DNA from 2 places in the Arthrobacter sp. TJ-217 genome. Region 1 is predicted to be linked to the other one. Evidence: predicted binding sites of a transcription regulator. Region 1 holds the regulator's gene; the other holds the start of a gene.

Evidence for each region. Region 1 encodes LexA, which represses DNA repair genes until DNA is damaged. Its sites were predicted from a motif close to TCGAACANNTGTTCGA; they were not measured.
Region 2: a site for LexA is predicted at 11,067-11,082, ahead of imuA' (DnaE2-dependent mutagenesis accessory factor ImuA'). Genes of this name have one in related genera too.

What each region holds. Positions count from the first base shown of each region.
Region 1 is NZ_JBZCNJ010000009.1:164,407-179,211, reverse strand. It holds gene infC (translation initiation factor IF-3) at 1-55, opposite strand, end outside; gene AC4D2R_RS15885 (DUF1844 domain-containing protein) at 401-862, shown strand; gene AC4D2R_RS15880 (MFS transporter) at 1,008-2,318, opposite strand; gene AC4D2R_RS15875 (SseB family protein) at 2,353-3,195, opposite strand; gene priA (bifunctional 1-(5-phosphoribosyl)-5-((5-phosphoribosylamino)methylideneamino)imidazole-4-carboxamide isomerase/phosphoribosylanthranilate isomerase PriA) at 3,192-3,950, opposite strand; gene AC4D2R_RS15865 (hypothetical protein) at 3,995-4,150, opposite strand; gene hisH (imidazole glycerol phosphate synthase subunit HisH) at 4,153-4,785, opposite strand; gene hisB (imidazoleglycerol-phosphate dehydratase HisB) at 4,788-5,405, opposite strand; gene AC4D2R_RS15850 (histidinol-phosphate transaminase) at 5,497-6,591, opposite strand; gene AC4D2R_RS15845 (LysM peptidoglycan-binding domain-containing protein) at 6,702-7,088, opposite strand; gene lexA (transcriptional repressor LexA) at 7,479-8,198, shown strand; gene AC4D2R_RS15835 (ATP-dependent DNA helicase) at 8,297-10,339, opposite strand; gene hflX (GTPase HflX) at 10,332-11,912, opposite strand; gene AC4D2R_RS15825 (class I SAM-dependent methyltransferase) at 12,034-12,645, shown strand; gene dapF (diaminopimelate epimerase) at 12,656-13,606, opposite strand; gene miaA (tRNA (adenosine(37)-N6)-dimethylallyltransferase MiaA) at 13,611-14,573, opposite strand; gene miaB (tRNA (N6-isopentenyl adenosine(37)-C2)-methylthiotransferase MiaB) at 14,612-14,805, opposite strand, start outside.
Region 2 is NZ_JBZCNJ010000007.1:220,339-235,143, reverse strand. It holds gene AC4D2R_RS14020 (ATP-dependent DNA ligase) at 1-1,478, opposite strand, end outside; gene AC4D2R_RS14015 (SRPBCC domain-containing protein) at 1,553-2,047, opposite strand; gene ku (non-homologous end joining protein Ku) at 2,116-2,958, shown strand; gene AC4D2R_RS14005 (hypothetical protein) at 2,958-3,203, shown strand; gene AC4D2R_RS14000 (haloacid dehalogenase type II) at 3,219-3,887, opposite strand; tRNA gene AC4D2R_RS13995 (tRNA-Val) at 4,017-4,093, shown strand; gene AC4D2R_RS13990 (Hsp20/alpha crystallin family protein) at 4,406-4,870, shown strand; gene AC4D2R_RS13985 (SDR family oxidoreductase) at 4,991-5,788, shown strand; gene AC4D2R_RS13980 (hypothetical protein) at 5,935-6,147, shown strand; gene pstS (phosphate ABC transporter substrate-binding protein PstS) at 6,208-7,329, shown strand; gene AC4D2R_RS13970 (SRPBCC family protein) at 7,507-8,058, opposite strand; gene AC4D2R_RS13965 (Dps family protein) at 8,261-8,740, shown strand; gene AC4D2R_RS13960 (ANTAR domain-containing protein) at 8,999-9,733, shown strand; gene AC4D2R_RS13955 (LysR substrate-binding domain-containing protein) at 9,783-10,526, opposite strand; gene AC4D2R_RS13950 (DUF5997 family protein) at 10,584-10,985, shown strand; gene imuA' (DnaE2-dependent mutagenesis accessory factor ImuA') at 11,093-11,881, shown strand; gene AC4D2R_RS13940 (DNA polymerase Y family protein) at 11,881-13,488, shown strand; gene AC4D2R_RS13935 (error-prone DNA polymerase) at 13,539-14,805, shown strand, end outside.

The sequences.
Region 1 (14,805 bases):
CGTCCTCAATACGGACGATCCCCACCTGTTCGCCGGCAGGTCCGACCAGCCGCACCTCGGAGACGCGGATACGATCATTGATTCTTGGCTCGCTAATGTGTAGCTCCTGATTTCTCTAAGGTCGAGGACCCCTGCAACAGAAGAAGGCCTCCAATTGCATGAGCAATCGAAGGCCTCGGGAAATCAGTGCTGGGGCGCCGCCCGGTCGCTGAACCGGGTGACTCCGGCGCTGTCAGCGCCTGCACCGACCAAACCCGGCTGCCTGAAGCGCTTCATCGGAAGCACCAGGCAATCGCGGGTGGGAGAGGACTCCGCTTGCATACCGAACGTGTCTTTTCCCATACCCGCCAAGGGCAGGAAGAGTAACGGCGTTCAGTCGGTCTGTGACAAGCTTACCAGTATGAACAGCCCAGACAGCAATCCGTCAGCCGCCTCCACCGGAGAGCAGCACGCCGGCGATCTTCCGTCGTCGCTGCGACGCAGTTTCGTCGAAGAATCAGCACCCCGCGAAGCGGCGGATGCCGCAGCCGAAGTGAACCAGCAGATGCGCGACATCGCGGAAGTCGCGGCGGTTGAGGTAATCACCACCTCGGCCGTGCACCTCATGAGCGCCGCGGCCGTCAAGTGTGGTCTTGCAGCCGGCGACGACGCCGAGGAACTGAAGGACCTCGACGAGGCCCGCAAACTGATCACCGCCCTTGCAGGGTTCGTGACGGCGGCCGCCCCCGAAATCGGCAGCCAGCACGCAGGCCCCTTGCGTGACGGCCTGCGGTCGCTGCAGCTCGCCTTCCGCGAAGCCTCGCAGATCCAGGATGCGCCGGGCAAGGGCCCCGGCGAGAAGTTCACCGGCCCGGTCAACTAGTCCACCATGTCGCCCAGCACCGAGAAGCCCGGCCGGCACCGCCCGTCCGGGCTTCTTGGGCCCTGGCCGCTGCCAGCGGTGTGAAACTCCGGCCTCGGGCCCGGTGGGCGCCGCCCGTCCCGGCTTTTTGAGGCCCGGTCCGGTGCTAGCGGCGGGAATCCACCCGGCGCCGGCGGACCCGCTGGGCGGCGATTCCGGCAACGCCGATGAGCCCTGCGACGCCGCCGACTGCGGCGAATCCTCCCCAGGGCCCGACAGTGTCGATGAGCAGTCCCGCCAGCGGCGCACCGACGGCCACGCCGGAGGTCAGGGCCGAGCCGTACCAGCCCATCGCCTCTCCCCTGCGCTTCTCGGGCACCAGTTCCGCCACCTTCTCCGATGCGGCGGACAGCACGGGGGCGCACAGCAGGCCGGGAGCCAACGAGAGCAGGCAGAGGGACAGTGTGTCCTCGGCGAAGCCCATCGGGATGGTCAGCACTCCCATGCCCAGCAGGAGGAGCATCGGGGAGATGGGTTTATGGAGGGCACCGTAGAGGAGCCCGCCGAGAATCGATGCCGCACACCAGGCGGCGAAGACGAGGCCGATCTGGTTATCCTTGCCCGTCTGCTCGAGGGTCGCGATGATTCCGACCTCAGTGCCGGAGAGGGCGAGTCCGGCCGCCGCGGCGACCGCCATGACGACGGCCAGCGGGACCGTGAGCCAGGGGAAGCCTGCGCTGAGCTTTCCGCGCATCCTCGTGCCCACGGACCGGCCTTCCCGGGTCAAGAGCTCCGCCGAGGCCTCATTGACGTGGGCGGGCGCCGAGGAAACCACTGCTTCAACCGCCAGCGCCGTGTCCTCCGCCTCGGTGGGGGCGGGCAGTGCGCCGGGCTGGCCGGTGCGCGTCGGTGGATTGAATGCCATGAGCATCAGCCCTGCGGCGGCGGTGGCGAACCCGATAAGGGTCAGCCCGAGAACCGTTGAGACCTGGGTTGCGAGAACGATGCCGGTCGCCGGGCCAACCATGAAGATGGTTTCCGTGGCTATCGCATCGAGGGTGAATGCGGTGCGCCGTGCCTTTCCCTCGACGAGCACGCCGAGGGACTGCCGGACCACCGAGAACACCGGAAGGGTGAACAGCCCTCCCACCAGGGCGGCGAGCAGCAGCCATTCGTAGGGCAGGCGCGGGGCGATCGACCAGATCACCGCTTCGGCGATGATTGAGGGAATCAGTGCGCGGCGCAGGCCCACCCGGTCCACGCGCCGCCCCCGCCAGGGGGCGCCGACGGCGATGCCGATCGTGACGAGGGCGGCAACCGCACCGGCGGCGGCATAGCCGCGGTCGAGGGTCTGGACGACGTGGAGGGTGAGCAGCACCCCGGCCGCCGAGTGAGGGAACCGCGCGATCATGCCGACGAGCAGGAGCCTGCGGACCGGGACTATTCGAAGCAGCTCGCGGTAGACAGCGAAGTTCACAGGCGTATTCTCTCTCCGCGGGTTTCCCGCGCGTTCAGCTGATTATCTTGATTTCGAGCGAGTCGACCCGCTCAACGAATTCTCTCCGTGTTGAAAGTGAAGCGCGCAGCCGTCCGACCAGATCCCTCACTGCGGTCGGCGACAGTCCCGCCTTCAGGCGGACCTCCATGCGCAGCTCGGGGCCAGTTCCGCCGCCGGAGGCAAGCCTACCGTCCGCCGCCCGCGCCGCGACGCCGGAGCCTGCACCGAGGCGGACCTCGAGGATGTCATCCTCCCCGGCGCTGACCGAGGAGACCACGCCTGTGAGCGCAGGGTCGCGGTAGGACGGGATCCACCGCGTCTGCTGGGCCAGCGCCCACATCGCCGGTCGGCGCACAACGAACGTGAAATCGGCACCGGGATCGATGACGAGCAGTTCGACGTTTTCCGCCACCGCCGCAAGCGCCGCGCGTGCGGCGTAGGCCGCCACGGGGCGGGCCTCGGGATGCCATGCCTGGAGCGCCGCGTTCGAGCTGAACACCGGAAGCGCCGTCCGCCCGCCGGGGGCCTTCAGCGTGACAAGGGCCATATCTGCTGCCTTGTCCGAAACTACTCCCCCAACCCCCGCGGCGGCCTCGGCGAGCTGGGCGACGATGGGAATGAAGACCCGCACCGATCCGAGCGCCGCAACCACGTCTTCTTCAGTGCCGGAGCCCTCCAGCAGGGCCTGGACCGCGGCCGTGTAGGCCGGAGCAGCGGTGCCGTCGTCGGCGTCGAAGTTGTGCAGCGGGTTGCCCCCGCCGGAGAGGTCGCGGCCGGCCCACGGCCTGCCGGCTGAATCCGTGAGGTTGCCGGCGAGGGCGGCGGCGATATGCGCCGGGAGCTCCCTCCCTGTCACCCGCGGGGTTCCGGGCGTCCCGCGACGTCGAGCGCCTCGGGAAGGGTGAAGGCGCCGGCGTAGAGCGCCTTGCCGACGATGGCTCCCTCAAGCCCGCTGGGCACGAGCTGGCGCAGGACGGCGAGGTCGTCGAGGCTTGAGATTCCGCCGGAGGCTACGACAGGGCGCGAGGTCCGCTCGAGCACCTGCTGGAGCAGTTCGACGTTCGGCCCGCGGAGGGTTCCGTCCTTCGTCACGTCCGTCACCACGTACCGCGCGCATCCGGCGTCCTCGAGCCGCTCCAGGACCTCCCAGAGGTCGCCGCCCTCTTGGGTCCAGCCGCGGGCGGCAAGGGTGGTGCCGCGCACGTCGAGGCCGACGGCGATCGCGTCGCCGTACCGTGCGATCGCGCTTGCGGCCCACTCCGGGTTCTCGAGTGCGGCGGTTCCGAGGTTGACGCGTTCGGCGCCGAGCTCCAAGGCCGATTCGAGGGAACGGTCGTCGCGGATTCCGCCTGACAGTTCAACCCTCACGTCGAGCTTGCGCACCACGCGCTCGAGCAGCGCGGCGTTCGAGCCGCGCCCGAAGGCGGCGTCGAGGTCCACCAGGTGAACCCATTCGGCGCCGGCGTCCTGCCAGGCCATGGCCGCGTCGAGCGGATCACCGTAGCTGGTTTCACTGCCCGCCTCCCCCTGGACCAGGCGCACGGCCTGACCGTCGGCGACGTCCACTGCGGGAAGGAGTTCGAGGCTGGGAGTCTCGGTGAAGGGGCTCATTTTCTTCTTTCGACGGGCTTATCGGGAGAGGGGTTGCGGTCGGGTCATCCGGGCAGGGTGAAGAGGTAGGCGCCGACCAGGGCCATGCCCGCGAGGACCCAGAAACTGATGCTGAGGGCTTTGGGCAGGCCCTGGCTCCGGAAGGAGATGGCGCCGCCGATCAGCAGACCGGCCAGACCCATCATGAGGACGCTGAGCACGGCTACCGGAGTCCCTTGGTCCAGTTGCTCAGCAGCTGCGCCCCGGCGTCGCCGGATTTCTCGGGGTGGAACTGGGTGGCGCTCAGGGGCCCGTTTTCGACGGCGGCGATGAACTCTCCGCCGTGGTCGGCCCATGTCACCTGCGGCGGCCGCATGTCCGGCTGCGTCACCTCAAAGTCCCACCGCTGCACGCCGTAGGAGTGGACGAAGTAGAAGCGTTCGTCTTCAATGCCGTCGAACAGGCCCGACCCGGCGGGTGGCCGGACCGTGTTCCAGCCCATGTGCGGGACGACTTCGGCCTTGAGCCGCTCGACGTTTCCCGGCCATTCCCCCATTCCGGGGGTACGCACACCATGCTCGACGCCCTCGTCGAAGAGGATCTGCAGCCCCACGCAGATGCCAAGGACCGGACGGCCTCCCGCGACGCGCCGGCCGATCATCCTCAGGGCGTCGACGTCCTTGAGCCCCTTCATGACGGCTGCGAACGCGCCAACGCCAGGCACGAGGAGGCCGTCGGCGTTCAGTACGTCGTCGGCCTTGGCGCTGAGGGTAACCTCCGCGCCGACCCTTTCGAGGGCGCGCACCACCGACCGGACGTTGCCCGAGCCGTAGTCAAGCACTGTCACCTTGGACACTGTTACAACGCGCCTTTCGTTGAGGGAATCCCGGTGACCCGGGGATCGGTTTCGATTGCGGCCCGCAGTGCGCGGGCGAACGCCTTGAACTGCGCTTCGACGATGTGGTGCGGATCCCTTCCGGCAAGCACATTGAGGTGGAGGCAGATCCGGGCATGGAGCGCTATGGCTTCGAAGACATGGCGGGTGAGCGACCCGGTGAAGTGCCCGCCGATCAGGTGGTACTCCTGGCCGGCCGGTTCTCCGCCGTGCACGAGGAAGGGCCGTCCGGAGATGTCGACGACGGCATGGGCCAGGGCCTCATCCAGGGGAACGGTCGCCTCCCCGAATCGGCGGATCCCCGCCTTGGTGCCCAGCGCCTCGTAGAGCACCTCGCCGAACGCGATCGCCGTGTCCTCCACCGTGTGGTGAACATCGATGTGAGTGTCGCCCGTTGACTTCACGGTGAGGTCGATCAGGGAGTGCTTCGCGAGGGCGGTGAGCATGTGGTCGAAGAACGGCACGGTCGTGCTGATGTCGGATTCACCGGTGCCGTCGAGGTTCACTTCGACGAAGACACTCGATTCGCTGGTGATCCGCTCAATCCGGGCAGTGCGGCCGGCGGAGATCTGCACGGTCATGACGGTCCTTCGTGTTGGGGGAAATTCGAAACTGCACCGCCCGCCGGTGGCCGGCGGCAGCGAACATACCTACAAGTCTAGGAGACGACGGTCAAAGCAGCCGTTTCAGGGCGTCAAGGAACACCGAAGTTTCGGCTTCCGTCCCCGCGGTGACCCTCAGGTGGTTTGGAATGCCCACGTCGCGGATGAGCACCCCCGCCTCCAGGAGCCCCTGCCAGACCCGCCGCGGCTCCGGCAGCCCTCCGAAGAGGACGAAGTTGGCATCCGAGGGCACAGGGGCCAGGCCCATGGCTCCGAGCTCGGAAACGATGCGGTCGCGCTGGCCCTTGATCGCCTCCACGTTCGCCAGGAGGGTCGACGCGTGGGTCAGGGCCGCGTTGGCGGCAGCCTGCGTGATGGCCGAAAGGTGGTAGGGAAGCCGCACCAGGCGCAGGGCGTCGGCGATCTCCGGGGCCGCGGCAAGGTAGCCGAGGCGGGCTCCGGCGAGGGCGAACGCCTTGCTCATGGTGCGCGAGACGATGAGGCGCTCCCGTCCCGGGAGCAGCGTGAGCGCACTGGGAGTGCCTTCATGGGCGAACTCGGCGTAGGCCTCGTCAACGATGATGATGGCTTTCGCCTCCTCCCCCGCCGCGTAGGCGGCCTCGACGACATCGAGGCCCAGCGCGGTCCCGGTCGGATTGTTCGGCGAGCACAGGAAGACCACATTGGCCCCGGTGGTGCTTACGGCATCGGCCACCTCCTCCGCGCCGATATTGAACGAGGCGTCGCGGTGCGCCGTCACATAGCGGGTGTCGGTGGCGCCGGCGAGCAGGGGATACATCGAGTAGGTGGGGGGAAAACCGATCGCTGTGCGTCCGGGCCCGCCGAAGGCCTGGAGGACCTGCTGGAGGATTTCGTTCGACCCGTTCGCGGCCCAGACCTGATCGGGCGTGAGTCCGTGGCCGAGATATGTGGCGAGATTGGCCCGGAGCTCGGAGAACTCGCGGTCCGGGTAGCGGTTGAGCCCCACCGCCGCACTGCTTACCGCTTCGACTATTGCCGCATGCACATCCATGGGAACGCCGTGGGTGTTCTCGTTGACGTTGAGCAGGATGGGGACGTCGAGCTGCGGGGCCCCGTACGGGTGCAGCCCCACGAGGTTTTCTCGGAGCGGGAGGCGGGACAGGGACTCAAGGCGGTCGGTCACCCTCCGAGTTTAAGGGACGGCCCGGCCGCCGCGGCAATCGGAAACCGTGGGATCGCGGACGGCTGAATCGGACAGGCTGAATTCGAGCGGGGTGGATCGGGCCGGCAGGGTCACCGGGCGACGGGCACCGCGACCGCCTGGCCAGCCTGGACAACCGAGGATCCGAGGTTGTTCAGCTCGACGATGTCCGAAACCACGTCGCGGGGGTCGCGCTCGGGGGCGAATTCGGCGGCCAGTGACCAGAGGGTTTCACCGGGGGCGACGTTGACGCTGACTGTCTCGGTCAGTGCTCCGGCGGTCGTTTCGGCTTTAGCCGGGGCTGTGAGGGCCGCGGCGAGGAACACGAGGGCCGCAACGACAAGCACCACGGGCGCACCGATGAGCAGCAGCCGGCCCCGGCGCGTGAGCCGCAGGGGGCTGTTCAGTTGGGCCGCCCCGCTTCTGGCTGCGGGCCGTCGAGCGGCCGTTCCGGCGAGTGGGACTGTTGTTGCGGTCATGACGTGCACCTCTTCTGGAGTTTCGAATACATCCAACCTGTGCCGAGCTTTAATTAGAACAAGTCTTCTATTTCCGTACTGGTTATTCTTAGCACTTGTTATCGAACTTTGTCGAGACTCGCTCGAATATATGTTTGAAAACACGGTGGTACTGGCCTAGCGTTGAGGTCAGGCGGAGCAGGAATCGGAAGTGGGTGGACCGGGCCCTGTTTCCGCCACAACCCACAAGACCAGACGCCACCGACAAAACAGGTCCATGCGGGCCGGCCGGGGCAGGGCAGGACACGGAAGGACAGGCCAGTGGCACAGCAGAGCACGGCAGGGAGCGGGGCGCCGGGCGCGCCGCAGGCCGGAGCGTCGGCGGAGGCAGCCGGCCCGGTCGCCGACCCGGTGGCCACACCGCTGCGCGGCAGGCCGCGTGGACGCACGGTGCCCAAGGGGCTGAGCCCGCGGCAGATGAAGATCCTCGAGACGATCCAGCGGTCGATCGCCGCGAACGGGTATCCGCCGTCAATGCGCGAAATTGGTGACACCGTGGGGCTCGCCAGCCTTTCGAGCGTCACCCACCAGCTTTCCCAGTTGGAGCGGCTCGGTTATCTGCGGCGCGACCCGAAGCGCCCGCGCGCCATGGAGGTGCTCCTTCCGCTGACCCTGGGCGACCGGCCCGCGGCTGCGGCAGGGCAGCCGGGGGCCGCGGAGCAGGGCCTGCGCACGCTGGAGTTCCCGGCGGCCGTCGACACGGCCCTCGTGCCGCTGGTGGGGCGGATCGCCGCGGGCGGTCCGATCCTGGCGGACCAGGTGGTCGAGGACGTCATGCCGCTGCCGCGCCAGCTTGTGGGGCACGGAGAGCTGTTCATGCTCAGGGTTTCCGGGGACTCGATGATCGACGCCGCAATCTGCGACGGTGACTGGGTTGTGGTCCGCCAGCAGCAGAGCGCCCAGAACGGCGACATTGTTGCGGCGCTGCTCGACGATGAGGCGACGGTGAAGACCTTCCGCCAGCGCGACGGGCACACCTGGCTGCTCCCCCAGAACACCCGGTACGAACCGATCCTTGGCGACCACGCAAGCATCATGGGCAAGGTCGTTTCGGTGATGCGCGCCCTCTAGGCCGGACGCGGGGGCGCCAAGGCACTCTGCCTGACCGGCCGGGCGAGGCGGCCCGGCCGGCCTGGCGGGACGGACATTGAGAGTCCCGCCCGCCGGGCTCAGCGCACTCCGGCCGAAAGCCTTTCGAGGATTCCCAGCGCCGTGGGCCGGTCGGTGGTCGACCAGAAGGGTGGCATTGCCGCCCTGAGGAACGACCCGTACCGCGCATTGGCCAGCCGCGAATCGAGGACAGCGACAACGCCCCGGTCTCCGCTGGCGCGGATCAGCCGTCCCGCGCCCTGCGCCAGGCGCACAGCGGCGTGGGTGGCCGACACGCTCATGAACCCGTTGCCCCCCGCCCGCGCGACGGCCCGCGTGCGTGCCGTCATCAGTGGATCATCAGGCCGTGGGAACGGGATGCGGTCGATCACCACGAGCCGGCAGGACGAGCCGGGCACGTCCACGCCCTGCCACAGCGACATCGTCCCGAACAGGCAGGTGTCCGGTTCCTCGGAGAACTGCTTCACCAGCGATGACAGGGAGGACTCCCCCTGGCACAGGATTTCGAACCCAAAGCGGGGGCGCAGCGCCTCGGCGGCCTCCTCGGCGGCACGCCTTGAGGAGAACAGCCCGAGCGCTCCGCCGTTTGAGGCTTTCAGCAGGGCCGCGAGCTCCTCGAGCTGGGCCTCCGAGGTGCCGCGTTCGGGTTTTGGGAGGTCCTTGGCAACGTAGAGCACGCCCTGCCGGGGGTAGTCGAACGGGCTGCCGACGTCCACGCCCGTCCAGGAAGGGGCGCCTGTCCCGGTGAGGCCCAGCGATCCCGCCACCGGGCCGAATTCGGAGCCGATCGCAAGGGTGGCCGAGGTGAGGACGACCGTATGGTCGGCAAAGAGCCCCTCGCGCAGCCGTGCCGCAACCGACAGCGGAGCCACGTTGAGCGTTGCGGGGGCGCTTTCGTCAACCTGCGCGTACCCCGCGCCGGGGGTGAAGGTGCTGGGCCGCGAGGCCCAGACGACCTCGTTCGCTGCTGCCGCCCCGAGGAGCCGTTCCGAGAGTTCGAAGACGACCAGCAGCCGCGATCGGGCGAGCTGCCTGCCGCCGTCGGCGTCGGCGGCCTCGGACTTCCCGTCGGGCTTGATGTCCGACATCGCCGCGCGCGAGGCTTCACGCACCTGTTCAAGCACCTGCTCGAGTTCCTCGGACAGGGGGCCCGGCATCAGCCCTGACTGCAGGCCCGCCGTCGCGGCTTCGAGGGCGCGCCCGGCGGAGTCGAGCGGGTCGGTGCGGATCGAGGCGTGGCGCCGGGCCGCCGTGGCGGCGGCACTGACCATCGACGCGGACAGTGCACCGGAGACCGCGCCGGTCACCCTGTCATACAGTTCGTGTGCCTCGTCGATCACCACGACGTCGTAGTCGGGCAGCACGGCGATGCCCTCGAAGGCGCTGATGGCAAGTAGAGCATGGTTGGTGATGACGATGTCGGCCGATGCCGCCTTCTCCCGTGCCTTCTCGCTGAAGCACTCGGCGGCCATAGGGCACTTCTGCGCGCCGAGGCATTCCATGCTGCTGACAGAGACCTGCCGCCAGGCGCGGTCGCTCACCCCGGGCACCAGCTCGTCGCGGTCTCCGGTCGCTGTGTCCTCGGCCCACTCGCGCAGCCGCACCACTTCGCGCCCGAGAGCGCTGGCGGGGCCTCCGGGTGCGGCACCGGGTGCCGGATGCGGAGCCGCGGTGTCCTCGCCGAGCGAGAAGAGGGTGTCGCGGGCGTCCTCCTCCGGGAACCCTCCCCCGAGCTTGTGCTTGCACACATAGTTCGCCCGGCCCTTCAGCAGCGCCACATCCACGGGGCGCGGCAGGGAGGGCCCGACCGCCTTCAGCAGGCGGGGCAGGTCGCGCCCGACGATCTGCCCCTGAAGGGCGAGGGTAGCGGTGGAGACCACCGAGGGTTTTTCGCTGTCGAGGGCATGGGCGATCAGGGGAAGCAGATACGCGAGGGACTTTCCGGTGCCGGTTCCGGCCTGGACGAGCAGATGGTCGCCGGTGTCGATGGCGTCGGTGACCCGGCGTGCCATTTCGTGCTGCCCTGCCCGGTTCTCTCCACCCATTGCCGCAACGGCGGCATCGAGCAGCTGCAGTGCCAAGGGCCCCCGCGCGTCACTCATGCCGCAGGTACGGCTCCAGTTCCGCAGCCAGGCCTTCCTTCACCATCACCTCGAGGCGGGTTCCCTCTTCCCCATGGTCGAGGGTGAGGATCTCGGCATCCTCCTCGTGGAGCCTGCTGATGATCTCACCGTGCTCATACGGAACCAGCAGCTCGAGCTTCACGCCCGGCCGCGGGATGGCCGAAGAGATCAGTGCCTTGAGCTCATCGATGCCCTCGCCCGTGCGGGCCGAGACGACGACGTTGCGCGGCTCCCGCTGGCGCAGTCGCTCGACGACGAACGGATCCGCCGCGTCGGCCTTGTTGAGGACCACGATCTCGGGGATGTTGCGTGCCTCGACGTCGGCCAGCACGGCCCGCACCGCCGCGATCTGCCCTTCCGGATCGGGGTGGGACGCGTCGACGACGTGGAGGATCACGTCGGAGTCGGCGACCTCCTCGAGCGTCGAGCGGAAGGCCTCAATGAGCTGCGTGGGAAGCGACCTGACGAAGCCGACCGTGTCGGCGAGCGTGTAGCCGATGCCGTCGGGGGTCTCCGCCTTGCGCACCGTCGGGTCAAGGGTTGCGAACAGCGCGTTCTCGACGAGCACGCCGGCGTCGGTGAGCCGGTTCAGCAGCGAGGACTTGCCCGCGTTGGTGTACCCGGCGATGGCGACCGAGGGCACCTGGTTGCGCCGCCGGTTCGACCGCTTGGTCTCCCGCGCAGGCTTCATTCCGGCGATCTCACGACGCAGCTTCGCCATCCGGGTGCGGATCTTCCGCCGGTCGAGTTCGATCTTCGTCTCACCGGGGCCGCGGGATCCCATACCCGCGCCGGCGCTTCCAACCTGGCCGCCGGCCTGACGGGACATTGACTCGCCCCAGCCGCGCAGGCGCGGCAGCAGGTATTCGAGCTGGGCCAGTTCCACCTGGGCCTTGCCTTCGCGCGACTTGGCGTGCTGGGCGAAGATGTCGAGGATCAGGGCGGTGCGGTCGATGACCTTGACCTTGACGATGTCTTCGAGGCCGCGGCGCTGCGAGGGCGACAGTTCGCTGTCGACGATGACGGTGTCGGCGCCGGTGGCCGCGACGATCCCCTTGAGCTCCTGGGCCTTTCCGGACCCGAGGAAGGTTCCGGGGTCGGGCTTGAGGCGCCGCTGGACGATGCCGTCGAGCACTTCGGATCCTGCGGTCTCCGCAAGGGCAGCGAGCTCCTGGAGCGAGTTCTCGGCGTCCTGGGCGGTGCCGTCACTCCACAGCCCGGCAAGAACCACACGCTCAAGGCGCAGCTGCCGGTATTCGACCTCGGTGACGTCTTCGAGTTCGGTGGAGAGACCGGCGACGCGCCGTAGGGCGTGCCGTTCGGCGAGGTCCTGCTGGTCGCCGTCGAAGCTTGAGTATTCCGCCGCTTCCCCCGAGAGCGCCTGGGCCCGGGAGCGCCAGGTTGTTGCACCGGATTCCGGGTCGGGCTGCTTCAGCGCAGCTGCCGATTTAGAGACGACCGCCTCGTCGTGAGCGAGAATGCGGTCAATGACGGCTTGGATCTCTTCGGGGCCCATGTCGGCTCCGGCGGATCCTCCGTGATTCGTGGTCATAGTCTCCCTTGTAATGGTGTTACTCAATGGTAGTAGCAGGTGCGCGGGCCGTGCAGTAAATTCACTCAGCGCGGAACGTGCCCGTCCGGGGCGCAACCGGCGGGCACTAGGCTTGGAGGTTATGGAATCCCAGCACTATTTCAGCGCCACGCCAGGCGGGCCGGACATCCGGCGCCCGTTGTCGGTGGTCCTCAACGGGGAGCGCCGCGACCTCGTGACCTCGAAGGGGCTGTTCAGCCCCGACGGCATCGACAAGGGCACGGCGATCCTGTTGGGTTCAGTGCCCGCTCCCGGCGGGTCGAGGCTGCTTGATGTCGGCTGCGGGTGGGGCCCGCTGGCGTTGACCCTCGCACTGCGGGCTCCCGAGGCGCAGGTCTACGCCGTCGACGTCAATGAGCGGGCCATCGCGCTCACCCGGGAAAACGCCGCCCGACTCGGGCTCGGCAACGTGCATGCGTCGGCCCCCGACGACGTCGACGCCGGCCTGGAGTTCGACACCATCTGGTCAAACCCGCCGATCCGCATTGGCAAACCCGAGCTGCATGCCCTGTTGCTGCGCTGGCTGCCACGGCTCGCTCCGGACGGCGATGCGTGGCTGGTGGTCCAGAAGAACCTCGGCGCCGATTCCCTGCAGCGGTGGCTCGCCGAATCCCTGCCCGAGGGGTTCACCGTCCGGCGGGCCGACACCTCGAAGTCCTTCCGGATCCTCAACGTCCACCGGCCGGGGCGCTGATTCAGGCGCGTCAGGCGTCGAGGAGGGTCCCCTGCGCCACGAGCACGGCGGGCCCGCTGAGCTGGACGTGCTCGCGGCCGTCGGCACCGACCGAGAAGACGACGCCGACCTCGCCGCCGGGCACCCTCACGCTCCAGTGCGTTGGCGAGGCCTCCCCGGCCCAAAAGCGCGTCGCGGCAGCTGCGGCGCAGGCGCCGGTTCCGCAGGACTGCGTCTCCCCCACTCCGCGCTCGTGGACGCGCATCGTTACGCGCCCCACGCCGTCCTCGACAAGCGGTTCGAGAGGCACGACGAATTCGACATTGGTTCCGGCCGGAGGCACCGGCCGGACGGCGGGGGCCTGAGCCAGGTTGGCGGCGGCGAGTTCGTCGAGGCCGGCCAGCGCGACGACCGTGTGCGGGTTCCCCATGCTGATCGACAGGGCGGGCCGCGGCACGCCGAGGCCGTCCGTCTCGACGAGGGCGTCTGTGGCCCGGGCGGCCGCCTGGTCGGGGTTGGCGAACGCCCACGGGCCCATGTCCACCGAGTACCCGTTGCCTGACCGCGAGACGACCTTGACCCCGGCCCGGGTGCCGACGGAGAGAGTAGCCCCGTCCTCGAGGCTGACCGCGCCCTGGTGGATCAGGAAGTGGACGAACACCCGGACGCCGTTGCCGCACATCTCGGAGACGGAGCCGTCGGCGTTGCGGTAGTCCATGAACCACTCGGCCTCGGGCGCGGCTGTCAGGAGCGCCCGGCCCTCCGGGAGCCGGTCGGAGCGGATCGCCCGGATCAGCCCGTCGGCGCCCACCCCGCGGTGGCGGTCGCACACGGCGGCCACCGACTCCCCGGCCAGCTCGAGCGCGCCCTCGGGGTCGAACAGCAGCACGAAGTCGTTCCCCGTGCCGTGGCCCTTCATGAATGACGCCCCCGCCAGCGTCCGGCGCGGGCCCGCCTTGCGTTCTTCCACTGGGGTACTCATCCTTCTAGGATAGGGCGCCGGCGCCCCGGACGGCGTCCAGGGCCCGTTCAAGCAGGTCCGGGGCCCGCCAGTCGAGCCACTGCACGCGGGGGTCGCCGCGGAACCAGGTGAGCTGGCGGCGCGCGAATTTCCGGGTGGCGTTGATCGTGTCTTCGACCGCCTCGGTTTCGCTGAGGGCGCCGTCGAGAACCTGCAGAAACTGCCCGTATCCGAGTGCGCGCGAGGCGGTGCGGCCCTCCCGGAGCCCCCGCTCCGAAAGGGTGCGCACCTCCTCCAGCAGCCCGGCGCGGACCATGGCGTGGACCCGTTCGCCCAGCCGCTCCCGCAGCTCAGCGCGGTCGACGGCAAGGCCCACCTGCACGGCCGGCTGGTGGTACTCCCGGTTGGGCATGAAGGAGCTGAAGGGGCGCCCTGTCACCTCAAGGACTTCCAGTGCGCGGATCAGCCGGCGGTCGTCGGCGATGCGCGCGGCCGACTCCGGGTCCGCCGCGGCGAGCCTGGACCGAAGGGCCGGGGCGCCGTCGCGGGCGAGCTCCCGCTCAAGGCGCTCGCGCACCGGGGGGCTCGTGCCCGGGAATTCGAGGCGGTCGAGGGCGGCCCTCACGTAGAGGCCGGACCCGCCGACGAGGATGGGGATCCGGCCGCGGCCGCGGATCCCGTCGATTGCCTGCCGGGCGTCGTGCTGGTAGTCGGCGACGCTCGCCTCGTCGCGGACATCGAGGACGTCGAGGAGGTGGTGCTGCACCCCGCGGCGTTCCGCGACGGGCACCTTCGCGGTTCCGATGTCCATTCCCCGGTAGAACTGGAGGGCGTCGGCATTGACCACCTCGCCGTCCAGTTCCAGCGCGAGGGCGATGGCAAGGTCGGATTTGCCCGAGCCGGTGGGGCCGACGACGGCGACCACGGGAGCCGCGCGGGGCGGCGCCGTCAGCGCGGTGCAGTCCGCCGCATCCCGGTCAGCCGCCACGGCGGGCTCCGGCGCCCTGCCGCCGGGTGTCACCTGGCTCAGCGGACCGGGATCGAGGGCATACCCAGCGACACCCCTGAGGACTTCCCGGCCGCGCCCTGGACCGGCACGCCGCAGGAGGATGCCTGGGCGCGGTCCCAGGCGTCGCCGGCCCGTGAGCGGCGCACCGAGTATTCGGCGGCGGAGGGGTCGGCCAGGAGGTGGAAGGGCGCGGCGCGGGTCACCGTCACGG
Region 2 (14,805 bases), on a different contig from region 1:
TGCGCCGCTGCCGGCACCTGCCCCGGTGCGCGGCCCTTGCCCGGCTGGTCCTTCATGAGGTGGATGAGCCAGTTCCGTCCTTCGGCTCCGCCCGACACGCCGGTGTTGATGAGCGCGTAGCGGCGCACCCGGCTCCCGGTTGACGCAAGTCCGCCGTCCTCCCTGCCGGTAAGGGTGCAGATCACTTCCTTGCCGTCCCGCCATTTCTCCAGCTCATATGTCCCGCTGTCCCAGATTTTCACCTCACCCGCGCCATATTCCCCTTTGGGAATATTCCCTTCAAAAGAGCCGTAGTCGAGGGGGTGGTCCTCCGTCTGGACAGCGAGGTGGTTCCGCTGCGGCGTGGCGGGCGGGCCCTTGGGCAGGGCCCAGGAGACAAGGACCCCGTCGCGTTCGAGCCGGAAGTCGTAGTGGAGGCGCCGCGCATGGTGCTCCTGGATGACAAAGCTGTTCCCGCCGGGTGTCCCCACCGCGTCGGGAACCGGCTCGGGGGTCTTGGCCGGATCGCGCATCGAACGGTATTTGGAGAGCCGGTCCGCCGGGGCTCCCCGCGCTTCGCCGCCCTCCGACTCCGGGGGACGCACCGGATCAAGGCCGGCCAGGATGTCACCCTGTTCCTCGAACCGGCGAATCACCTCCCGGTAGTCGAGCTGCGCCAGGTCCGGATCCTCAAGCTCCGCCCAGGTGCGCGGCGCCGCGACCGTGGGGTGGAGGCGCCCGCGCAGCGAATAGGGGGCAACCGTTGTCTTGTTCTTGTTGTTCTGGCTCCAGTCGACGAGCACGCGGGCCTTGCGCAGGTTCTTCTTCATGTCGCTGACAACGAGGTCGGGATGGTCGGCCTCAAGGGCCCGCGCCAGTTCATGCGCCACGAAGGATACTTGGTCGGAGGTCTGCCGTCCGTCGAGGCGGCTGTAGAGATGGATGCCCTTGGAGCCCGTCGTGACTGGCCGGGGATCAAGCCCCATGTCCGTCAGGATGTCCCGGGCGAGCCGGGCCACTTCGGCGCATTCGGGCAGCCCCGTTCCCGGACCGGGGTCGAGGTCCAGCACAAGCCGGTCGGGGTTCCCCGGTTCTCCCCCGGGGCCGAAGCGCCACTGGGGGACGTGGATCTCAAGGGCGCCGATCTGTCCCAGCCAGGTGAGCGTTGCAAGGTCGTTGACCACGGGGTACAGGTTCGTGGAGGTCTTGTGCTCAATCGGGTGGCGCACGATCCAGTCGGGCGCGGAGGCGTCAAGGTTCTTCTGGAAAAACACCTGCCCCGGAGCTCCGGCGGTCCCCACGCCGTGCACCCAGCGCTTGCGGGTCACCGGGCGGTCGCGCGCATGGGTGATCAATGCTTCGGCCACGGCAGCGTAGTAGCTCAGAACCTCCGCCTTGGTGGTTCCCGTTTCCGGGTAAAGCACCTTGTCCAGGCTCGACAGCCTTAGGGTGCGGCCGTGCACCGTGACCGTCTGCGACTGGCGGGAGTTCGGTGCCATTCCCCAAGTGTTATCTGGATGGCTGGCGAACGCCAGTGTCCGGCGGCCAGGTTACTCCGCCGGGACGGCCGCTCCTAGGAGGCCAGTTGTTTCCGGTAGCGGTCCACGTAGACCTGCCACAGAGCCGGGTTCTGCCCGAGGCTGCGTTCGTTGAGCAGGTCGTCGAGGCCCGCAAGGGTCAGGTGCCAGCCGGCTGCGGTTGTGGCAAGCCGTGAAGCATCGGGGACGGTGATCGTCAGGACCACCCGGCACCCCTTGTCCTCCTCGCGTTCCAGCTCCCAGCGGAGCGTCTCCTTGTCCCAGGTGAAGGCGAGAAGGGAGGGTTTTTCGGCTTCGAGGACCGTCCCCCGCAGCGGGCGCTGACCCTTCACGGAGAACCGCACCTCCGTGCCCTTGCGCGGCAGGATGTCCATCTCGGAGGGGAACCAGTACCTCAGCTTGCCGGGATCGGTCAGATGCTTCCACAGAACCGCCGGAGGGAAGGCGAAACGCTGTTCGATGCGCAGCAGCAGCCCGCCGTCGTCGTCGGTGGTGCGGCTGACAGTGGGTTCTGCTGGTTCGGAAGTCACCCGTCCATCGTAGACCGGGGGAGAACCCGCTCTGGCTTGGTGAGCGGGGCGTGGTGTTCACTTGTTCCATGAGAGCGATCTGGAAGGGAGCGGTGGCCTTCGGCCTGGTCAACGTGCCGGTCAAGCTGTACAGCGCCACGGAGGACCACGACATCAGCCTGCATCAGGTCCACGACAAGGACGGCGGCCGGATCCGCTACCAGCGGCGCTGCGAGGTCTGCGGCGACGTTGTCGACTTCAAGAACATCGACAAGGCCTACGATGACGGCGAGCACACGGTAATCCTCCGCGATGAGGATCTCGCTTCCCTTCCCGTCGAAAGGAGCCGCGAGATCGAGGTCGTCGAGTTCGTGCCAAGCGAGCAGATCGACCCCATCATGTTCGACCGCTCCTACTTCCTTGAGCCGGATTCGGCGTCGACGAAGGCGTACGTGCTCCTGCGGAAGACACTTGAGGAGACCGAACGGACAGCGATCGTCCAGTTCTCCCTGCGCCAGAAAAGCCGGCTAGGAGCCCTCCGGGTCCGCGGTGAGATCCTGGTGCTGCAGTCCCTGCTGTGGGACGACGAGGTCCGGGAGGCCTCCTTTCCCGCCCTTGAGGAGACGGTGCGCATCTCCGCCAAGGAAAAGCAGATGTCGTCGGCGCTTGTCGACTCCTTCTCGACGGATTTCGATCCGGAAAACTTCACCGACGAATACCAGGTGCAGCTGCGCACGCTGATTGAGGCCAAGATCGAAAAGGGCGACACGGTCAATACCGAGGAGACCTTCGGTGCGGCCGGCGAGGAGGACGAGAGTGGGAATGTCCTCGACCTGATGGAAGCGCTGCGCCGCAGCGTTGAGAAGAACCGGGAGAAGAAAGGCTCCGGCGGCAAGAAGGAGCCGTCCGCCTCGAAGAAGAAGGGTGCCTGATGGGATTTTTTACCGATGACCTGGGGCGGCAGAACGTGGTCCTGCCTCCCAACCTCCCCATCCTGGGCTGGGCGGCGCTGGGCGCCGCCTCGTTGATGGCCTTGGACGAGGACAACCGGAAGCTTCTTGCCCGCGCAAGCACCGGATGCCTTGCCGTCTGGGCGGCGCTCGAGGTTGCCGGCGGCGAGAGCGGTTTCCGGCGCTCAATGGGAGCGCTGACCCTGGGCTGGCTGATGCGTCGCTAGCGTTTCCGGACCGGCCTAGTGCCCCGAACGCCGCGCCAGGTCGGCGATTCCCCCGACCACCAGATCCGGTGTCCGGGCGTACCCGGGGTAGGCGGCGTTGGTCCGGTTCACCCAGGCGGTCCGCATGCCGGCACGGGCGGCGCCATCGATGTCCCAGGGGTGGGCGGCGACCAGCATCAGGTCCTCGGGTTTCTCTCTGCACGCGTCAGCCGCGTGAGCGTAGGCCTCGGGGGCCGGTTTCCACAGGGGTGCGTCCTCGACGGAAAGCAACAGGTCGAAGTGTCCGCGGAGGTCCGCGCGCTCCAGCAGCGATTCCGCTGCCGCCCGCGGCCCGTTGGTCAGTGTGACGAGGCGGTGGCCGGACTCTGCGAGCGCGGCAATACCGGGCCCCGCGTCGGCATGGACCGGAAGCGTCCGGAAGTGGCCAAGCAGGTGCTTCAGCGCTTCGTCCTCGCTGCGGTTCAGCGGCTGGCCGGCCAGGACCACCCGGAGCGCGCCCTCGGCGACCTCGGCGAAGCGGGGGTTGGCCCCCGCGGCGGTGAGGGCGAATCCGTCCCGCAGCAGCGAGGTGAACCACAGGCGGGCTGTCCCCTCGGGGACGCCCACTTCGGCGAAGTGCTGCTCCATCGGCGAAAGATCGGAGAGGGTCTCATTCACATCGAAGACGATCGTTGAAGGGAGCATCCATCGACGGTACCCGAAACGGGGAGCCCCGCGGCAGAAAACCGCCGGCGGAAAACTGTGCTGTGCGCCCTGCCGGCGCTTCCGGGTTTGGACCTCGGCGCTCATGCCCTAAGCTATTGGAGAACCATTGCCTGTGTAGCTCAGTCTGGTAGAGCATCCGCTTCACACGCGGAAGGCCCGGGGATCGAGGCCCCGCGCAGGCACCATTCGTTGGACCGCCGGATCCGGTGCTGTGCTGTAACAGCCCGGAGGCCGGGGTCAGCCCCCTGCGCGTTCACGCACCCCTTTCCCGGCCCCTTTTCCCATGCCCGTCTACGGGTATTTCCGCCGTGGCCGGCACCCGACGCCCTCCGCCGAGGGGACGCCCGCCTGTTCGTTTTAGGCAAAAAAGCCGCTCCCACCTCTTGGCACTCTCCCCTGAGAGTGCTAATTTAATTGCAGGTTGAGCGAAGAGCGCTCAACCCTAGAGATGAGGAGACCCACCACTGTCGGTGGCCGTTGCGAAGGAGTTGTTTCAAATGGCCATGAAGTTCGACCCATTCCGCGAACTGGACCGCGTCGCCGGTGCACTGCTGGACCCCCGGCAGGGGCTGCGCCTGATGCCCATGGATCTGTACCGCGAGGGTGACCACTACATCCTGACGGCAGACCTTCCCGGCATCGACCCGGGATCCGTGGATATCGACGTCGACGGCCAACTGCTCACCATCCGGGCCGAGCGTACCCTCCGCGGAGCCGAAGGGGTCAAGTGGCTGACCCGCGAGCGCGAAAGCGGATCCTTCCTGCGCCAGCTCAACCTCGGCCAGGGAATCGACATCGACGCCATCTCGGCCCGGTACGAGAACGGCGTACTGAGCGTCAATATCCCGGTCACGGAGCGTGCGAAGCCACGGAAGATCGAGATCATGTCCGGAGCGGATTCCGAGGCCGTCAAGGGCGAATCGCTGCAGGGCGGTACCGACCAGAAGACCGTCGAGGCTTAGGAAGGCCGCGGCCGCTCCATCCTTCAGCCCGGGCCGGGCGCGCAGTACCTGGCCGGGCTTCGCCTTGTCCACCTCCTCGTTTTCCTTGCGCTCACCTCCGGCTGCCGAAAAAATGACGGAATGGACTTCTCACCCACAACGGCAATCGTCACAGGATCGGATTCGGGGATCGGGCGGGCCACCGCGATCGCCCTGGCGCAGGCGGGCTGTGACATCGGCATCACCTGGCACTCGGATTCCGATGGCGCCGAGGAAACCGCGAAAGCCGTCCGCGGGCTGGGACGGAAGGCTGTGATCGCCCAACTCGACACTTCCGACGCACCGGCCTGCGGCGACGTCGTCGACCAGTTGGCCGGAGAGCTCGGCGGAGTTGACGTCTTCGTCAACAACGCCGGCGTCAACGGCGGCACGATGTTCCTTGAGACCGACTGGGACACGTGGCGGTCCACCCTTGCCACCAACCTCGACGGGGCGTTCGTGTGCATCCAGCGGGCCGCGCAGCGCATGACCGACGCCGGGAGGGGCGGTCGGATCATCGCAGTGACAAGCGTCCACCAGGAACAGCCCCGGGTGGGTTCGGCGGCCTACGACGCGTCGAAGCATGGCCTGGGCGGGCTGATCCGCACTGTCGCCCTTGAACTCGCCGACAGGGGAATCACAGCCAACGCGGTGCTGCCCGGCGAGATTTCAACACCCATGAACGACGCCGGCGACCAGGATCCGCGCGAGGTGGACCGGCCCGGGATCCCGGTTGGCCGCCCCGGTGACCCCAAGGAGGTGGCGGCGGTCATCGCGTTCCTCGCCTCACCGGCCGCAAGCTATGTCACCGGCGCATCCTTTGTTGTTGACGGCGGAATGCTGCAGATGGGCCCCCAGGCGGGGTCGCACCTCACGAGTGGAGACTGGCGCACCCTTTAGAAGGACCGAAGCGGATGACGGGGCGTCGTCGAAGCGGTGCGTCCACAGGGAACTGTCTGCTGGTGTTCACCGCACGTTCAGGGGCGGATCCTAGAGTTGCCTACGGTAATGCACGCGTCTTTGGCAACAGAAGGAGCAGCGCAACGATGGCCGACCGGACCGCCGATAAAGAACTCAGCGACTGGACCGCGCTTCGGCGCGGCGAGCGGCTTACGCTGCATACCCCCACGGGGGCCGAACTCAGCGGCACCGTCGACATGCGCTCGGACGACGCTTCGGTGATCTGGGTCCAGCTCAGCGACGGTGCCGGACGCCGCCTGATCTGCAGGGAAGACGGCGTCCGGCTGCGCCGCGGCTAAGCGTTTTCCCGGCCGGAGCCCGCCTTTGTCCTCAACCCGTTCGCCTGTAACGTCGGACGCGTGAAACTTGTTGAATCCCGATTTCTCGCGCCGTTTTCGGCTGCGCTTCTAGCACTGGGCCTCTCGGCCTGCGGCTCCGATTACCCGCTCGGCCCCGAACAAGAAGCCGCTGCCCAAAACGCCGATTCGGACCTGCAGGGCGCCATCACCGGCGCGGGCTCCTCGGCTCAGGGCCCAGCGATGGAGGCCTGGCGAGCAGAGTTCGCCACGATCAACCCCCGCGCCCAGGTCCAGTACTCCCCCGACGGCTCGGGGGCAGGACGCGGTGCCCTGCTCGCCGGGGCGGTGGCGTTCGCGGGCTCGGATGCCTACCTCAGCGACGAGGAGCTGGACGAATCGACCGACGCCTGCGGCCCCGGAGGTGCATTCAACATCCCTGCCTACGTTGCGCCGATCAGTGTTGCCTTCAACCTTCCGGGGATTTCCGAACTGAACCTCGATGCCGCAACCATCGCCCGGATCTTCCGCGGTGAAATCACCAAGTGGAACGATCCGGCGATCACCAGCCAAAACGAGGGCGTTGATCTTCCCGCCACGCCGATCACCCCGGTGAACCGGTCCGACGATTCCGGCACCACCGAGAACTTCACCGACTATCTGCACGCCGTCGTCCCCGATATCTGGACAGATGAAGCCGACGGAACCTGGCCCGGGGAGCTCAGCGGAGAAAATTCGAAGGGCAACTCGGGAGTGGTGAGCACCGTTTCCGGAACGGAGGGCGCGGTCACCTATGCCGACGATTCGGCCGTCGGTCCGCCGCTGGGGCGCGCCAAACTCAAGGTCGGCACGGAGTACGTGCCGGTGAGCGCCGAAGCCGCGGCGGCCGCCGTCGACGTCGCCTCGGTTGTGCCGGGCCGCACCGCAGGGGACCTCTCGCTCGACCTTGACCGCACAACAACCGCGCCGGGGGTGTATCCGCTGGTTCTTGTCTCGTACCACGTGTACTGCACCAGCTACGAAAACGAACAGTCCGCCGAGGTCGTCAAGGCTTTCGGGACCTACGCCGTGAGCGCCGAAGGACAGCAGGCAGCCGCGAAGGCGGCAAAGAGCGCGCCGATCTCGGTCGATCTCTCGCGCAGGGCAGCCGAGGCAATCGCCGCGATCGCGACCGCCGAGCGCTGATCCGCGGCGGCCGCCGGGCCGCCGGGAAAACTTCAACTGACCAAAAACGCGACGGCGGGGCCCGGGGGGCGCCGCCGTCGTGTCTTTTGCTGTTTCTTACCGGGTCGTGTTCCTTAGAAAACCGTGTCCTACAAATCCGTGTCCTACAAAACGGTGTCCTACAAAACCGGGCGGCCGCTACTGGCCGGCGCGGGGACCGCCCGATTCCGGATCATCGAGGGACAGGTCGGGAAGATCGCCGTTGGCCGGACTGGCGGCTGCCGACTCACCCGTCGGAGGGGCGTTGACCTCTCCCCGCCAGGCGCCGCTCTCGCCGCCGCTCTTCTCGATGAATTGCTTGAACCGCTTCAGGTCGGCCTTGACCTGGCGCTTGTCGGCGTTCACCACGGCGCCCACCTTCTCGGCGAAGGTCTCAGGATGCCAGTCGAGCTGGACCATCAGACGGGTGACGTTCGCGTCGATCCGGTGGAAGGTCACAACGCCGGCATGGGACTCCCCGTCGACGCTCTTCCAGGCCACCCGCTCGTCGGGGTGCTGCTCGGTGATCTCGGCGTCGAATTCACGCTTGACCCCTCCGATGTTCGTCACCCAGTGGGTGCGGGTGTCGGAGATCTGGGTGATCGACTCGACCCCGCCCATGAAGTTGGGGAAGCTCTCGAACTGGGTCCACTGGTTGTATGCGGTGCTGACCGGCACCGAAACTTCGATTGATTCCTGTATTGATGCCATGACGGATCCTCCTTGACTGGAACTCCGGCTCCACATTCCGCCGACGCGATGCCACGGAGCGGTAAAACCATAAGTACCCTTAGGATATGTAGTTCCGGCGGATTTGGCCAACGCCGGGGACTGGGGTGAAGCTAGTCCAACCCACTGAAGAGCCAGTAGTCCACGCCCGCGCGGCGGGCATTTTTCTACACTTGGAGGACGCATGAAGGCATCACCAACCCTTACCGACAACCTGCAGTCCGTCCTGGTTGATCTGATTGAACTCCACCTTCAGGGCAAGCAGGCGCACTGGAACGTGGTCGGCAAGAATTTCAGGGACATGCACCTGCAGCTCGACGAAATCATCGAAGACGCCAGGCTGTTCACCGACCAGCTGGCCGAGCGCATGCGCGCCCTCCACGCCGTACCCGACGGACGCAGCGGCGCCGTGGCCAAGGGAACCTCGCTCGAGGAATTCCCCGCCGGGCTTGTCTCCACACAGGACACTGTCGCACGGGTGGTCCGCATGCTTGAGGCGACCGTCGGGACAATGAGGAAGGTCCACGACCAGGTGGACGAGGAGGACCCGACCACCGCCGACATCCTGCACGGGTTCATAGAGAAGCTTGAGCAGTACGCCTGGATGGTTGACGCCGAGAACATGGTGCCCACCGCCGAGGTGACGGAGCCGGCCAGGGTCTGAGTCACGCCGGTGAGGGAGGGCGCCCTGCAGCGGGCCCTCCCTCACCGCCTGTTCCGGGCCCGCAGGCCTCCCGGCCAAAGGAATCGGGGCGCTGTGGTGAAACGGAAATCTTGTATTATGAAGGTTGAATAACGGTCTAGCAGAAGGCCGATCATGAACACTTCCGGGTTTGTGCATCGGTCCCTGAGCCACTCTGGGATGCCTCTTTGGTGCCGGTGCTTCCACCCGGATGACCAAGCGAAACAGGACCAGAAAGTTATGGCCGACCAGGTTGCCGGGCAATCCCCTACGGACTACCTCCAGGAATTGATCCTCGACACCGACGACGTTGAAGAGTTCCTCAACGAATTCGCACGCTTCTCTGCGGAACGGCTGTTCGACCGCTCAGGTGACGTGCTGTGCGGCGTGACCCTCCTTCGGAGCAGGCGCGCAGGCACCGTGGCAAGCAGCAGCCCGCTGGCCAAGGAACTCGACGAAATCCAGTACCTCCATGCCGACGGTCCGTGCCTTGTGGCCTGCATCGAGCACAAGACCGTTCATGTGGCGGACGTCGCCACCGACGAGCGCTGGCCGGAGTATCTCTCCGATGTGAAGTCCCGCGGCGTGGGAGCCATCCTCGCCGTGCCGTTCGACCTTGAAGCAGGAACCCAGGCGGCACTGAACGTGTATTCAACCCGCCCCGGTGGGTTCGACGAAGGAACAATCCGTACGGCCGAAGGGTTTGTGCGCCAGACCTCAAAGGCGCTGATGCTCTCGGTGCGCCTTGCCCAGCACAGCGACTCCGTCTCAAATCTCAAGGCGGCGATGAAGTCGCGTACCGCAATCGACATCGCCATCGGCATCATCATGGCGCAGAACCGGTGCAGCCAGCAGGAAGCATTCAATATCCTCAAGTCCGTCTCGAGCAGCCGGAACCAAAAGGTGAGGGACATCGCCGCCAACGTGGTTGCCTCAATCGGCCAGGGCGAGCCCGAAACCCACTTCGAGGCCTGAGGTCCTTCCGCCGGCGCGGGGCAGTGCCCTGTGGCGGTTCCCGGCGCCGCTAGCGACGCCGCCCGCGCCGGCCCTGCGGGGAGGCCTTGCCTTTCGGAACATTGCGGGCTCCCGCCTTTTTCGACGGCGCCGCCCGTGAACCCGCCTTCGCGGGAGCGGCCTTGGATGAAGCCGCCTTTTTCGCCGCGGCCTTCTGGGCCGCGCTTTTCCCGGCCCCCGGATTTTCCTTGGCGGAGGGCTGGCGTGAGCTGCGTTCGGTCCGCCCGCGCACAATTCCAATGAATTCCTCGACGTCGGCGGAGTCGTTGCCTTCAAGCCAGCCCACCGCGATCGTCGTTCCGGAGAGCCCGGGCACCGGGCGGTACACGGCGTCCCTGCGGGCGTGAAGCCGGGCAAGGGACATTGGAAGCACCACCACCCCGGCCCCCGAGGCCGCGACGTCGACGGCGATCTTGGGGCCTCCGCACTCCTCGACGCTCAGGCGCTTTTCCGCCTCGAGCTCGGCCAGCGGAACCTCGTCATAGAGGGAGAGGGCATTTTCGCTTGAGGCGACAACGACGGGCTGCTCTTCGTAAAGGGGAATGAGGAACAGGCCCGTACGGTCGACGGGAAGGCGGACGAAGACCACATCCGCCGCGGCCGCGTGCAGGGCGGCGACGGCGGCTCCGTCATCGTACTGGTGAAGTTCGAGGGGGACATCCGGATGCCGTTCCCGCCACCGGGCCACCCACTTGCCCGGAGTGACGCCCGCGACAAACCCGACGGAAAGGGTTCGGGGCTGAAACTCGGGCACCATCTCACACTAACGCACCGAAAGCGCCGCCGTGCCGGGCCCGGTTACGCTTGGAACATGACCCCCGCAAAAACCCCGCAGACAATGAAACCAGCCACCGCAGCCAAGAAACTTGGGATTTTCCTGCCAGCGGCCCCCCAAAAGTTTCAGGAACGGGAGCTCACCCGCGCGGAGTTCAACGAACTGCAGCAGACGCCCCCGGAATGGCTTGCCGAGCTGCGCCGCAACGGCCCGCACCCCCGCCCGGTGGTCGCACAGAAGCTGGGGATTTCAATCGGCGGGCTCACCCGCGGCGGAATAACCGAAGCACTGACGACCGCCGAAATCTCGGCACTCCTTCAGGCCCCGCCGGCCTGGCTGGTTTCCGAGCGCTCCACCCAGGCCGCCGTCCGGGCCGAAGCCGCCCGCCTCAAGGAACGCGATTCGGAGCGGGAAAAGAAAAGCGGCGACCGCGGCTGAACGCCGCATACGCGACCCGATTTTCCCTTTCCCATAGCACCTTTTCCACCGGGCAGAGCGTTCCTTCGTCGATTGACTTAATAGAACATATATTCGAATATTGACGGGTGACGCCAGCAGCCGCCGGGCATGCCCTTGAATGGGATGAGCCCTCCTCCGACAGTTCCGGGACCCGGGTTCCCCGGCTGTTCCAGGCGCCGTCCACGGCCGGCCCCGAGCTGGATCTGCAGTCGCGCATCAACCTCATGCAAACCAGCCGCCTTGAGTCGCGGAGGCTCCCCACGGTGCCGGCGCTGGCCCGGATTCTTCCTGGGGGCGGCCTGCAGTCGGGGGGTTCCTATTCGGTGCGGAATTCGGCGACCCTGGCCATGGCCCTGCTGGCAGGACCGTCAGCAACGGGGGCGTGGTGCAGCGTCATCGGCCTGCCCGAATTCAGCGTCGAGGCGGCCAGGGAGTTTGGGATCAACCTTGAGCGGCTGATCCTTGTTCCCTCTCCGGGCCCGCAGTGGCTCACCGTCACCGCTGCCCTGGTCGATGTTGTGTCGGTGGTCCTGACCCGTGCGCCCCAGCATCTGGCGCCCTCCGACACCGCACGGTTGAAAGCACGGCTGCGGCAGCGGGGAACCGCAATGATCACCCTGGGAAACTGGCAGCAGAGCGACTCCACCCTGGGCGTTGTGGAGAGCGCTTGGGAGGGGGTCGGCGCGGGGCGGGGACACCTGCGGGCGCGCCGGATGAAGGTCACTGCGACCCACCCCTCCGGCCGTCCCCGGCATGCGTACCTGTGGCTGACGGACCTGCAGCACGGCGCCGGCACCGGCTTCCCCACCGCCCACGACGCCGGCGGTGGGGAAAGCGGGGATGCGCTCTTCCTGCCAAGGCTGGTGAGCTCCTGATGGGGGAAAGACCGGCCGGGACGCCGCCGCTGACGGCCGGCCGAACCAACGCAACCCGGACGCTGATGCTGTGGTGCCCCGACTGGCCGATCACCGCGGCAATCCGGGAACACCTCCTCGCCCCTGACGTGGCCCTTGCCCTGGTTGCCCGGGGAGAAGTCTTCGCCTGCTCCCCCGCTGCGCGCCAGGACGGAGTGCGCCGGGGGTTGAGGATCCGCGAAGCGCAGGCCCTCTGCCCGGACCTCGTGGCCCTTCCCTACGACCCCGCCCTTGACCAGCGCTGCTTCGAACCCGTCCTTGCCGCGGTCGAGACAATCGTTCCCGGGGTCCAGGTGATCCGCCCCGGCCTCTGCGCCCTCCGGGTGCAGGGCCCTTCCCGCTACTACGGCGGCGAAGAGGAGACGGCGTCCGTTGTGTTTGCGACCCTTGCCGCGATCGGCCTGACCGATGTCCGGATCGGGATCGCCGACGCCCCCTTCGCCGCGGAGCAGGCAGCCAAAACCGCCGAAGCCCCCGACGGTTCGGGAGAACCCCTGTGCATCATCCCGCCGGGAAGCTCCCCCTGGTTCCTCAGCACCTTCCCCCTCGACGTCCTGGAGCAGCCGAAGCTTGCGGTGCTGCTGCGCCGCCTGGGCATCCGGTCACTTGGGGAATTCGCTGCCCTTAACCCGGCCGACGTGCGCAATCGGTTCGGCGAAGAGGGAAGACGGGCACACCGGCAGGCCAGCGGCCTCGACCATTTCACGGTGGTGCCCCGGAAAGCCCAGGCCCAGCTCGATGTCACAGTCGACTTCGAGCCGCCGCTCGCCCGCATCGACCAACTGGCGTTTGCCTTCCGCGCCCCGGCCGAACGCTTCGTCGGCGGTCTTCGCGGGGCGGGGCTGGTCAGCACCGCCGTGCGGGTGGTTCTGCACAGTGAATCCGGTGAGGTGTCCGAGCACATCTGGCGGCATCCCCGCTGGTTCGACGCCGACGACATCGTCGACCGGGTCCGCTGGCAGCTGCAGGGAGGGGAAACCGCGGGCCCCGGACTGAGCTCCGGCATCACCCGGGTTTCCGTGGCCCCCGACGTTGTTGAGAGCCTCAGCGACCACGCGGACGGGCTTTGGGGAACCGGACCCGACGAAAGCATCAACAACGGTCTTGCCCGGGTCCAGGGAATGCTGGGCCACGGCGCCGTCCTGACGGCAATCATCGCCGGAGGCCGCCTCCTCGCGGACCGCCGCGTCTACATTCCCTGGGGCGATGCACCGCCGGGTTCCGCGCCGGAGGAGGACCAGCCCTGGCCCGGCCGGCTGCCCGGACCCATGCCCGCCACGGTGTTCGCTGAACCGGTTTCGGCGGGGGTCCTCGATGCGCGCGGGAACGGAATCGACGTGAACGGGCGGGGGCTGCTCAACGCCGAACCCGCTTTCTTCTATACGGGCACCGACACCGGGAAGCGGCGGCCAGTACAGGCATGGGCGGGCCCCTGGCCCATCAGTGAACGCTGGTGGGACCCGCAGGGGCGCATCCTCAACCGTTTCCAACTGGTCGATTCCTCGGGATCGGCCTGGCTGCTCCTTCTCGAAAACCACAAATGGTGGGCCGAGGCGATGTACGACTAGGCCGGCCCGAAGCAGCAGATAACAACAAACCGTTTGAAGGGGGAAAGACGATGGGATGGAGCAACCCTCCCGTTCCATGGTCCGACTTCGAACGAAACCTGTCCGATTCCACCCGCCCCGGTGCGCCTCCCGTCGGGGCCGACGGCGGAGACAGCCCGGCATGGTCACGGAAACGGCAGCCCTACACGCCTCCCCCGGCCGCCGAGCCGGACAGCTCCGGGCCTGTTGTTGCCTATGCCGAGCTTCACGCCCACTCGAACTTCAGCTTCCTCGATGGTGCGAGCAGCCCCGAGGAGCTTGTTGAGGAAGCGCAGCGGCTGCGGCTGCGGGGCATGGCGCTGACCGACCACGACGGACTGTACGGGGTGGTCCGCTTCGCCGAAGCCGCCGAAAAATATCCGGAGCTGTCAACCATCTACGGTGCCGAGCTCTCCCTTGGCCTCTCCAAACCGCAGAACGGGGAAGCCGACCCGGAAGGCAGCCACCTGGTGGTGCTTGCCCGGGGGTCTGCCGGCTACCACCGGCTTGCCGGCGCTATTACCGCGGCCCAGCTCGCTGAGGGCGCCGAAAAGGGAAAGCCCCGGTACAGCCCTGAATCCCTCGCCGACGCAGCGGCCGGCGCCTGGCTGATCCTCACCGGCTGCCGGAAAGGACCTGTCCGAAAGGCCCTTGCCGCCGGCGGCGAGGCGGCAGCGGAGGCCGAACTCGTACGCCTGAGAGACCTGTTCGGCCAGGACAACGTTGCCGTTGAGCTGTTCGATCACGGAAACCCGCTGGACACCTTCCACAATGACGCCCTTGCCGCGCTTGCCTCCCGGTTGAAGCTGCCGGTGCTCGCCACAAACAACGTGCACTATGCCGCACCCGAAAGGCACCGGCTCGCCACCGCGCTGGCGGCGGTGCGTGCCCGCAGGAGCCTCGACCAGATGAACGGATGGCTTCCGGCGGCCGGCGCCGCGCATCTGCGCAGCGGCGCTGAAATGGCGGCCCGGTTCCGGAACTATCCCGGAGCCGTTGAACGCACGGTCGACATCGCGGACGATCTGGCCTTCCGGCTGCGGAGCGTCAAGCCGGGACTGCCCACCATTGAACTGCCGGACGGCCACACCCAGATGAGCTACCTGAGGCAGCTCGTGTGGGAGGGCGCCGACCGGCTCTACACCGGCCGGGAGGAGGTGCGGGAACGGATCCAGCGCGAGCTCGATGTCATTGAGAGCAAGAACTTCCCCGGATACTTCCTGATCGTGCACGACCTCGTGCGGTTCGCCCGCAGCCGGGGGATCCTCTGCCAGGGCCGGGGCTCCGCCGCGAACTCCG